Linked DNA regions of Lacibacter sediminis. The protein of the gene in region 1 interacts with the protein of each later gene in a pairwise test. Links are inferred from orthologs where the notes say so. Each region holds a gene or a part of one and is shown on either strand. Other genes may lie near its edges.

Region 1 (5,468 bases):
GTTATTAACATGGATGGCTTTGGCAACGTAGCGCTAAAGAAAAGTACCTATCACCATTTTATTTTCAAGCAACCAGTTCAATTTGCCGGGTTTAAAGTGTTTTATAAAAATGATGCAGTAAATGGGAATCCGGTGATGCAGCCCAATGAAATTCTGCGTTTGACACCTGTTCCTGTTTATATTCAATACCAGTAACCTGTATTAAAACGAAAGAAGGGTTGATTTAGTCAACCCTTCTTTCGTTTGTATTAGATATTTTTTTATACCCCTGCCTGTTTCACCATCAACGCCTGTATCTGCTTCATGGTATTTTCCATGCCGCTTGCACTACCATCCAGGAATATGATATTTCCTTTTCCATATTCTGCAAAATTCTTTACAGCTTCGGTCCACATACTGAAGAGGATCACATTGGTATCAAGATTTGCCTGCTTCATTTGTTCCGCAGCTTCTGTCATACCTTTTGCAACTTCCTGGCGGAAGAGAGCCACACCTTGTCCACGCAAACGGGCTGCCTCACGTTCTGCTTCAGCTGCAATCTTAATAGCATTACCTTCTGCTTCTGCACCTTTTGTTTTGGTGATGAGCAACGCTTGTCCTTCGTTTTCTGCAGCAGCTTTTAAGTTATTACTTGCTACCACACGGCTCATACTTTCCATGATCTGTTGATCGAACGTAATATCGTTGATCTGCAGATCCTGCAGGTGATAACCCCACTCTTCCAGTGAATGATCGATCTGTTCTTTTACATAATCTACAATCTCCCTGCGGGCAGTTAAAATTTCTGCCTGGCGCTTGGTGGCCACAAATGCACGGATAGAACCTTCCACTGTTCTGATCAATGCCTGCATGAGATCTTTATCGCTGATGAATTTAAATGCAACACGCTTAATAGTTTCCTCATCATGATTCTGAACAGAATACAACAGCATGCTTTTAAAATAGACGTTTGCCTGGTCAATCGTTACCGCCTGAAACTCTAACTCCACACTTCGGTTTTGAATACTGATGCGTTTATAGATCTGTTCCAGTATAGGAATTTTAAACCCTAATCCCGGGCGGAGAATACGCTGGTATTTTCCAAACATGGTGATAACGGCAATCGTTCCCTGGTTAACAGTAACCAGCCCACTGAAGATGATAAAGAGGATGAGTAAGACCCACCAGTAACTGACAAGTAAATCCATAGTTGTAAAAATTTGATACAAAGTAGCACATTCCATTTATAAAAGGGAAGAAACTATGCAACCGAATGTTTAATTTTAAGAAAACAAACCATCATGCCACGTTCTCAAAAAGTATTCATTGGTATTCTTTCATTTTTACCTTTGGTGGCAGCTGCCATCTTTCTTATTTACTTCCTTGCCAATATTTTCCCTGAAATAATCCGCATGGAACATGAACACGGCGACGTTCCCCCGGAATTTTTCTTTGGCAACATGATGGGATTTATCGCTTCCATCATCATACTCGCTTTTGTTCAACTTGGCCTCATGATCTATTTCATCATTCACGCTATCAATAACAAACGTGTTAAGAATGAAGAACGGATCATTTGGGTGTTGCTTTTCATTTTTGTGAGCACAATTGCATACCCTATTTATTGGGGCATCCGCATTTGGCCCGAAGAAAAGCCCGAAAGTAATTTTGTAAAAATGTAATTAACTTTTTTCTTCCCAAACTTTCACCAATTCAACAAGCATATTGGCACTTTGCTCCATGTCGTCCACTCCTATCCATTCGTGTTTGCTGTGAATGGCCTGCATGCCTGTAAACAAATTTGGACAAGGCAAACCCATATAACTTAAACGACTGCCGTCAGTACCACCACGGATGGGTTCTTTTACCACTGTTAAACCGCAGCGTTCATAAGCTTCTATTGCATTTGCAACAATAGCCGGGTGTTGATCAAGAATTTCTTTCATGTTTCGGTATTGTTCTTTAACAATAAACTCCATGCTGCAGCTGGGATATTGTTTCAACACTTCTTCCGCAATTGATTTTAATCTTGCTTCGTGTTGCAGCAAGCCTTCAATTGTAAAGTCACGCACAATAAAATCAATAGTTGCTTTTTCTGCAATACCATTTACACTTACAGGATGAACAAAGCCTTGCCGCTTCTCTGTTGTTTCCGGGCTCCATTCTGTTTTGGGAAGAGCTGTTAAAATTTCTCCTGCGATCTTTAATGCATTCACCAATATTCCTTTTGCATAACCGGGATGTGCAATAACACCATGTACAATGATCTTTACGCCATCAGCACTAAATGTTTCATCTTCCAATGTACCCAACTCACCGCCATCTAAGGTATAAGCAACAGTTGCTCCTAATTTTTGCAGATCAAGTTTATCTGTTCCCTTTCCAACTTCTTCATCGGGTGTAAACAATAGTTTGATTGTTCCATGTTTTATTTCGGGATGTTGCACGAGGTAATTAGCCAAGCTCATAATGATTGCAACACCTGCTTTATCATCTGCACCAAGCAAGGTGTTTCCACTTGCAGTAATAATATCTTTTCCGATATGTTGTTTGAGATAAGCATACTTTGATGGACTGATGATCTGCGTCTCATCATCGGGCAACACAATATCGGTTCCATCATAATTTTTATGAAGGATGGGTTTTACATTTGTGCCGCTGCAATCGGGCGCTGTATCAACATGGCTGCAAAAGCAAACAACAGGAACATCCTTCTCAGTAGTTGATGGAATTGTGGCATATACATAACCGTAAGCATCCACATACGCATCGGCAATACCCATCGCAAGTAATTCTTCCACCAATATTTTCGACAGGTCTTTCTGCTTTTCGGTTGTAGGTGAGTTGCTACTTTCCGGATCGCTTTGTGTATCTATTTGTACATACCGCATCAACCTTTCTGCCGTTCCATATTTGTTTTCTGTTGCCATACGCTTATTTTTGAACTTGTAAAATAACAGCGTTTCGGCGCTCATACCAAAACCAACTCTATGCAATCATCTCCCATTATCCAAAAAGGCTGGCTACGTGTACTGCTTTTCCTCATCGGTTATCTGCTGCTCATCTTCTTTGGAAGTGCCTTAACAGGTGTATTGATCGTACTGGCAGGGCTGAGTGTTACTCCGGAAACGCTGTTTTACGGCACAATCGTTCTCAGTTTTATTATTGCTTTTTCAACTGTTGCTTTTTTCAGAAATGTATTCGATCGACAAACAGTTAAAAGTCTTGGATTTACCTGGAAAGGTTTTGGTAAAGAACGGGCAGCAGGATTTCTCACCGGCATTCTTTTACTTTCTGCAATGGCAACAGTGCTGTGGTTGATGAAATTATTACAATGGTTTCCGGCTGATGTTGATCCAACGGGCTTTGCACTTGCAATTGTGATGATGATATTGGTAAGTTTTGCTGAAGAGCTAGTGTTTCGAGGCTATGTGCTGAATAACTTAATGCAGTCGATACCAAAAGAAGCAGCATTGTTTACATCTGCAGTTTTGTTTGCAGTGTTTCATTCACTCAATCCCAATTTTAATCTCATTGCGTTTATCAATATTTTTATTGCAGGCATGCTGCTTGGTGTAAACTATATCTACACCCGCAATCTCTGGTTTGCTATTTTCTTTCATTTCAGTTGGAATTTTTTCCAGGGACCCGTGCTTGGTTTTGAAGTGAGTGGTCTTTCTTTACCGTCTTTGCTTGATCAAAATCTGAAAGGTTCTATTCTGTTAACCGGTGGAGCATTTGGACTGGAAGCATCGTGGTTGACAACTTTTTCAACAAGCCTGATGGCAATTGCTCTTTTCTTTTTGTTTCAACACAAGTACAACAGCAACGTTGAATAAATGTGCATTCAGAATTTGTGAATGCTGAACAGAATCTCTACTTTACTGATTCACCAAAATCAATAACATGAAGAAGATCCTTATCGGCGGCCTTGTTGGCGGTATTTTGCTTTTTGCGTGGCAAACCATTTCTTTCGCAGTTGCTAATCTTCATGACAAAGGACAGGCTTACACGTCCAAGCAAGACACAATTCTCCAGTTCTTAAACAACTCAGGGCTGGAAGAAGGCACTTATTTTATGCCACGTCTTCAAAATGAAAATTCATCAGAAGAGATGGAAAAATTCATGAAAGAAGTTGACGGTAAACCGTGGGCCCAGATCAGTTATTACAAAACCTGGAATATGAATATGGGTATGAACATGGCCAGGGGGCTTCTTGCAAACATCATCATAGTTATAGGGCTCTGCTGGATATTTGCAAAGATCACGAATGGCAGCTTCGGCACCTATTTTATTGCAAGCCTCATCGTTGGCATTATTGCTTTTACAAATGGCCCATACACTGGTCATATCTGGTATCCCAAGCACGACATTAGCGCTTACTTTATGGACGCCATTGTTTCGTGGGGATTGGTTGGATTGTGGTTGGGTTGGTGGATGAATAGAAAATAGATAGTAGATAGCCGATAGTTGTAAATACAAAAAGTCCACAGTTGAGCAAAATTCAGCTGTGGACTTTTTACTATCGACTAATTACTATCGGCTAATTATTACGGAACAATGATCAATCCTTTCGCATCAATCTCCACCATTTCAATATCGAACACGAGTTCTTTACCAGCCAACATATGATTCGCATCTAACACTACAATTTCTTCCTGCACTTCAGTGATGGTAACAGGGAACTGCTGACCTGCACTGTTGTTCATCATCAACTGCATCCCGATTTCAGGAGCCATATCGTCGGGGAAGTTAGAACGTGGGAACTCAATGATCATTTGCTCATTACGTTCGCCATATGCCTCGTTGGGCTGAATATTGATTGTTTTTTTATCTCCAATGGCCATACCAACCACGGCATCATCAAAACCCTTGATCATCATTCCGGCACCCACCTCAAACTCAAGTGGCTCACGGCCTGTGCTTGAATCGAACTGCTCACCTGTTGTCAATTTACCGGTGTAATGCACACGTACGGTATCACCTTTTTTTGCCTGCTGCATAAATTTTTAAGTTTCCGGCAAAATTACTGGCAAATGCCAGCCCTGCCAATAAATTTTTTTTCCCGTTACTAATTGTGCAACTTTGAGCTACAAACCATTTGGAATGAAACAATTACTCCTTTTACTGGTTCTATTTGTGACGTTCTACGCAGAGGCGCAGCAAAAACACGCCCGCTCCGGTTACAATCGTGGCTCCATCAAAAACAGGTTGTTTCAAACAGGCGCTGAAAACCTGGATAATTATATTGATCTGCTTGAAGGAAAAACGGTGGCTGTATTTGCCAACCAAACTTCAACCATTGGGAAAAGTCATCTGGTTGATTCGTTGAGAAAACTTGGTGTGAATATCAGAGTCATCTTTGGACCGGAACATGGCTTTCGTGGTACAGCAGATGCAGGAGAAAAAATCGGGAATTATAAAGATGAGAAAACAGGCATTCAGGTTATATCACTTTACGGAACAAAACGTAAGCCTTCAAAAGAAGA
Region 2 (5,363 bases), 320 kb from region 1 along the record:
AATTCATGTTTGTATTCACTGTTTGCCAATACTACACCGGAAAGAAATGTTCCCAAAGCAGGGCTCAATCCAACAGAAGACATTAACACAGCAATGCCAACTACTAATAACAACGCAGTTGCTGTAAACATTTCACGTAACTGTGTTGCTGCTACTAAACGAAAAATGGGAGGAATTAAATAGCGTCCACCAATAATAATAAAACCAATTGCACCTGATACAATCAAAGCCCGCATCCATCCACTTTGGCTTTCTATCCAACCTTCTGCTTCATTCACATTAACATCAGCAGGTGTTAACCCGGCGATAGCAAGTAAAGGAAAAAATGCCAGCATCGGAATCACTGCAATATCCTGGAAGAGTAACACCGCAAACGCACTACGTCCGGCTGTGGTACGATTGATTCCTTTTTCAGCAAGTGTTTGCAACACCAATGCTGTTGAACTGAGTGCCAATGCCATTCCTATTGCTAATGAAGATTGCCATGGCAGATCTAAAAAATAAGCAATACCTGAAATAATAATGGACGTAATGAGCACCTGCAATCCACCCAAACCAAGAATTGCTTTGCGTAATTTCCAAAGCAAGGCGGGCTCCAGTTCAAGACCAATCAGGAACAACATCATCACCACACCAAACTCAGCTGAGTGCATCAGATCCTGTCCTTCAGTGCCAATAAACTGCAATACAGTGGGCCCAATTAAAATACCTGCCAACAAATAACCGAGTACAGAACCAAGACCTAAACGTTTTGCAAGTGGCACCATTACAACAGCAGCTGCCAAATACACCATCGCCTGGAAAAGAATTGAATTATTATCCATCGGTTATGATTGTATTGCGTTAGGAATAGGAACAAGATCATTCATGTAAATACAACTCTCGATCTCGGGTTTGCTGATGCGGTCTTGCACAAGTGCAAGCAACATCTGTTCATACTGTAACGCATGAAGATCCATATCGGTCTCGGGTAAACGATGCGTACCGTGTATCACAAACGGTGGCAGGTATTCAACATCACATAAATATGCAGTTTGTTGAAACGGCAACATGTAATCTGCAAGCGAATACTTATTCCTGCCTTCTTCGGTATAAGAATTTTTGGAACCGCCGGTTGATATGGCATGCATAAATTTTTTACCTGCAATTGCACGGCCACCTGTACCATAGGCCCAGCCATGTTCCAACACCAGATCCTGCCATTGTTTGATAATAGCAGGAGAACTATACCAATAAAACGGATGTTGAAAGATCACCACATCATGCTGCAGTAACAAGCGTTGTTCGTAAGGAACATCAATATCAAAATCGGGATAACGTTCATACAGATCATGAAACCGTATATCAGCCGATCTCGGAATGTGCTCAACAAGACGTTTGTGCACCCTTGACTTTTCCATTGCAGGATGTGCAAAGAGGATGAGGACTTTTGCCATAAGCAACGGTGTTTAAAAATGATCAAACCATTATTCCCAGAATTTTACAGGATAATCAGAGCAGGCCTTGCTTTCAAGCGGCTCTAAATTTCTACCCAGTTCATTTAACTGTTCCGGTTGTATCTGCTCTTCAATAAACGGGAACAGATCACGCTCTTCAAAGCGGATATGTTTTTCAAGAAGGGTATGAAAATCGGTGATGAGTGCTATGCTTGAATCACCGCTTCTTATCGCATCAACGATACGTCGTATCTGGTGATGCTCCGTTTTCATTTGCTCATATTTATCCATGAGCGCAGGTATCTGCAACACATGTGGGTGCAGATATACTTCTTCTTTAATGAAATGGTTTCTTAATTCCCCATTCCATACAGACACAATAAAATCATCCATCACTGTTGGATCAGCCTGCTTCCCTACTCCTTTTTTCAGAAGTAATGCAGCCATCAATCCATTGTGATGTTGATGCGAAAGCGGTTGCAGCTGTTCTTCACGCTTCATACCTCTTTTATTTTAATGCCTGAATGATCTGTACAAACTCATCTGCCTTTAATGATGCGCCACCTACAAGTCCGCCATCAACATCAGGCTGACCAAAAATTTCTTTTGCATTAGAACCTTTTACACTGCCACCATACAAAATAGAAATTTCATTTGCAACTTCTGTACCGTACTGTGCAGCTAATACACTACGCAAATGTGCATGCATTTCCTGCGCCTGTTCTGCCGATGCAGTTTTACCCGTACCAATTGCCCAGATAGGTTCATATGCAATGATGATCTTTTTTAGTTCATCGGCACTTAAATGAAATAAACTTTCTTTCAATTGATTACCCACATACTCATTTTGTGTGCCTGCTTCACGAATATCCAATGCTTCACCACAACAGAAGATCGGTGTAATACCTGCAGCTAAAGCAGTGTTTACTTTTTCTGCAAGCATTTGATTGGTTTCGTTAAAGTATTCACGGCGTTCGCTATGACCTAATACTACATAACCAACATTGATCGACTTCAACATTTCAACTGAAGTTTCACCTGTATATGCACCTGAAGTTTTTGTATAAGCGTTTTGAGCTGCCACACCTGTGTTGATCTTTCCTTTCAGCTTCTCTACCACCATTGTCAGATATGGAAACGGCACAGCAAAAACTGCACGTTGATCTGCTCCTAATGTAAAAGGTGTGTGAATGATGCCATTAATTAATTCCTCAGCCTGTTGATAGGTCAAATTCATTTTCCAGTTTGCTGCGGCTACTTGCTGTCTCATAATCTTGTTGTTTTTTTATTCGTAGTTTATGTTTGTCGGGCGTAAATATATTCCAGTATCTGCTTATCGTTGTTAGTTAACGATTGCTGCTTCATTTGCATCCAGTTCTCAATATCATGCAAAGCTTTTTCCAATATGTATTTTTCACCCGTATGAATGTTCCAGGTAAAATCGGCGATAAATTTAGGCGATAACCCTGTAGTGAGAATGTTGCTGCAAATGCCACTTACCATTCCTGTTGTGAGCGATGCATTGATGGATACTTTTGAATAATCGCCCAGCATTACGCCGCACTTTGTTCCTGCGCTGATCCATTGATGTAATAATGGATTCCAGAATTTTACTTCGCCAGCTGTATTTTTCACATTGGAGCAGGAAGCACCTGCGCCAATATTGCACCAGGAACCAATCACCGCATCCCCTAAATAACCATCATGTGCTTTATTTGAATAATCGAAAAAGATCGAATTTTTAATTTCTCCACCAACCGTACATTTTTTTCCAACTGTGGTTGCACCATAAATTTTGCTACCCATTTTTACCACTGCATTTTCCAGCGCAACAAACGGTCCACGGATCATACTGCCTTCCATCAGTAATGCGTTTTTTCCAATATAAATTGGCCCGGTTGATGCGTTGAGTGTGCAATATTCAACCTCCGCTCCTTCTTCAATAAAGATCTGTTCAGGATTAATTAACTGATTGGTTGATGAAATTGCAGCAGATAGTTTTTTTGAACGGATCAACTCAATATCTGTGCGAATCATTTGATCGTTTGCGAGCACAAGATCATAAGGATAATGCAGGAACCGAACAGTAACAGGACCCTCAACTTCCCTACAATGTTTCGTTTGTTCTGTTGTTATTGGAAATGTCAATCTGTTCTTCGTTCGAACAGCAATTAAATTACTATTTCGAAGCAGTGCACTCTCAGATGTTAATGCTTTTAGTTCTCCCACTAATTCATTTGATAAAATAACGGATGCATTGATGTATAAAAAATCATCTCCTTCACCTGGTGAAAATGGGTAAGCGTTGGTTAAATAATTTTCCGTAAGGGCAAATACTTCCTGCTGTAATACAAATGCCCAACGTTCTTTAGCTGTAAAGATGCCACAACGAAATTCAGATAAAGGCCTTGTTAGCGAAAACGGATAAAATGTTGCCCTGGTTCCTGTATCAAACAAAATGATCTGCATCTGCTGGTTTAAATTGGCCCGTTGTAAAAATACAGGAATCATTTTAATGATCGTTCTAAACTAAAACTGCCCCTATGAAGGGGCAGTTGAAGACTCTATTAATCAATAGTTATTATTGTGGCAAGAGAACCTGATTGATTTTATAAAATACGCCATTGATTGCGGGACGATCAACACCAGCTGCAGTCGGTATAGCAGACGCAGCGCTTGGATTACCTACCCCTTTTACGCTTAAGCCCGTAGCAAATCCTCCGGTAATAGTTGATGAAACAGCAACACCAGGATGCGCTGGTATCGATGCATTCACAAACGTTGGATAATTGGTAGCAGTGCCTGGAAAATTCACTGCAAATGCACGTTGTGTTAAAACATGATAAGCCACAACTCCTCTTACTAAAGCGGTGGTTACGTTATTTGTTGCTAAAAATGCGGGGCCTGCAGCAACAGCACCATTTGCCTGAGCATCGGCTGTAGCAGCACTTCCGGTTAACGCAAATACCTGTTGATAAACCAGGAAGTAAATAAGCGCCTGGAAAGCTGCATTATTAGGTGCAAACACAGTAAAATTAGCTCCCGGCGCAATAGCAGCATTACCTAAATAATATTGAAAACTTGGCGCTGAAGTGGTTGATAATCCCGAATCAGCCCTGACAAGAGCAGCTTCCAGGTAATCTAAATCCGGATCATTTTTAATAGTATCGAGTAACAATTTAGTAGGAGGTGCAACAATTGCTGCCACCTGGTGCATAACTCCATTTGCAACCGCAATGTCTGCAGCAGTCACAGGAATATTGTTTGCCCATGCTGCGCTGCCTCTGCGTGAAGGAAAAATACTGAAGCGTGCTAATGGATTTGTGTTAGGTGCCGGGAAAATTAAACCTGTAGGCATCTGCACATTGGGGAACGTTGTAGTAATACCTGCTGAACTTACTTTCTGACCAGGTATAAGGTGATAACTTAAAATAGCAGTAAGTTGAGCTAATGGCACTGCATCGATTACTGCTGTGCTTGGTATTCCTGATGCTGTAAATGCTGCGTTACTAGGGGCAAATAACGTAAACACTGAGTTCTTATTTGTAACAGCAGTTAATAAACCAGCACGTGTTAATGCATGTTTCAGCAATGAATAATTAGCATCTGTATTAATGATATCTCCAATGCTTTGTCCCGTTGGAGTTGGGAATGAGTTTGGCACCGGCGCGGAAATATCTTTGTTACACGAAGACAGTAACAGCAAGGCAACCAGTGAGTAGCTTACAATCTTTTTCATATGTGAAGTCAGTTTCATGAATGATTAAATAATGTTCGATACGTGAATTAGAATATGTTGTAAGAATAACTCACATAATATAATCCACCTACTGAAGGGTTACCCGGTGCATGATAATAATATTGATTCAACAGGTTATTAGCACCTAATTTAAACAACGATTTTGTTTTAGGTATCTTATAACTGAA

The links. Proteins that work in one complex are often made in the same cells at the same time.
Region 2: the proteins of pepT (region 1) and tpiA interact in binary tests that used the Escherichia coli proteins (3 or more experiments, as listed by UniProt). The link is inferred for Lacibacter sediminis from one-to-one orthologs.

What each region holds. Positions count from the first base shown.
Region 1 is NZ_CP060007.1:2,229,141-2,234,608, reverse strand. What follows is about bases 786-3,675. They hold pepT (peptidase T), read right to left. Parts: upstream 2,910-3,675; coding sequence 1,662-2,909; downstream 786-1,661. Other genes in these bases: H4075_RS09560 (CPBP family intramembrane glutamic endopeptidase), read left to right, coding at 2,970-3,675; H4075_RS09570 (hypothetical protein), read left to right, coding at 1,281-1,661; H4075_RS09575 (SPFH domain-containing protein), read right to left, coding at 786-1,187. Also shown: H4075_RS09580 (hypothetical protein), read left to right, coding at 1-195; more of H4075_RS09575, read right to left, coding at 261-785; more of H4075_RS09560, read left to right, coding at 3,676-3,818; H4075_RS09555 (hypothetical protein), read left to right, coding at 3,886-4,431; H4075_RS09550 (FKBP-type peptidyl-prolyl cis-trans isomerase), read right to left, coding at 4,530-4,982; H4075_RS09545 (exo-beta-N-acetylmuramidase NamZ family protein), read left to right, coding at 5,086-5,468. UniProt on the Escherichia coli protein: Cleaves the N-terminal amino acid of tripeptides.
Region 2 is NZ_CP060007.1:2,547,808-2,553,170, reverse strand. The notes cover bases 826-3,610. They hold tpiA (triose-phosphate isomerase), read right to left. Parts: upstream 2,707-3,610; coding sequence 1,945-2,706; downstream 826-1,944. Other genes in these bases: H4075_RS10870 (putative sugar nucleotidyl transferase), read right to left, coding at 2,733-3,610; H4075_RS10880 (hemerythrin domain-containing protein), read right to left, coding at 1,467-1,937; kefF (glutathione-regulated potassium-efflux system oxidoreductase KefF), read right to left, coding at 828-1,436. In the rest of the region: H4075_RS10890 (monovalent cation:proton antiporter-2 (CPA2) family protein), read right to left, coding at 1-824; more of H4075_RS10870, read right to left, coding at 3,611-3,947; H4075_RS10865 (fasciclin domain-containing protein), read right to left, coding at 4,018-5,175; H4075_RS10860 (TonB-dependent receptor), read right to left, coding at 5,223-5,363. UniProt on the Escherichia coli protein: Involved in the gluconeogenesis. Catalyzes stereospecifically the conversion of dihydroxyacetone phosphate (DHAP) to D-glyceraldehyde-3-phosphate (G3P).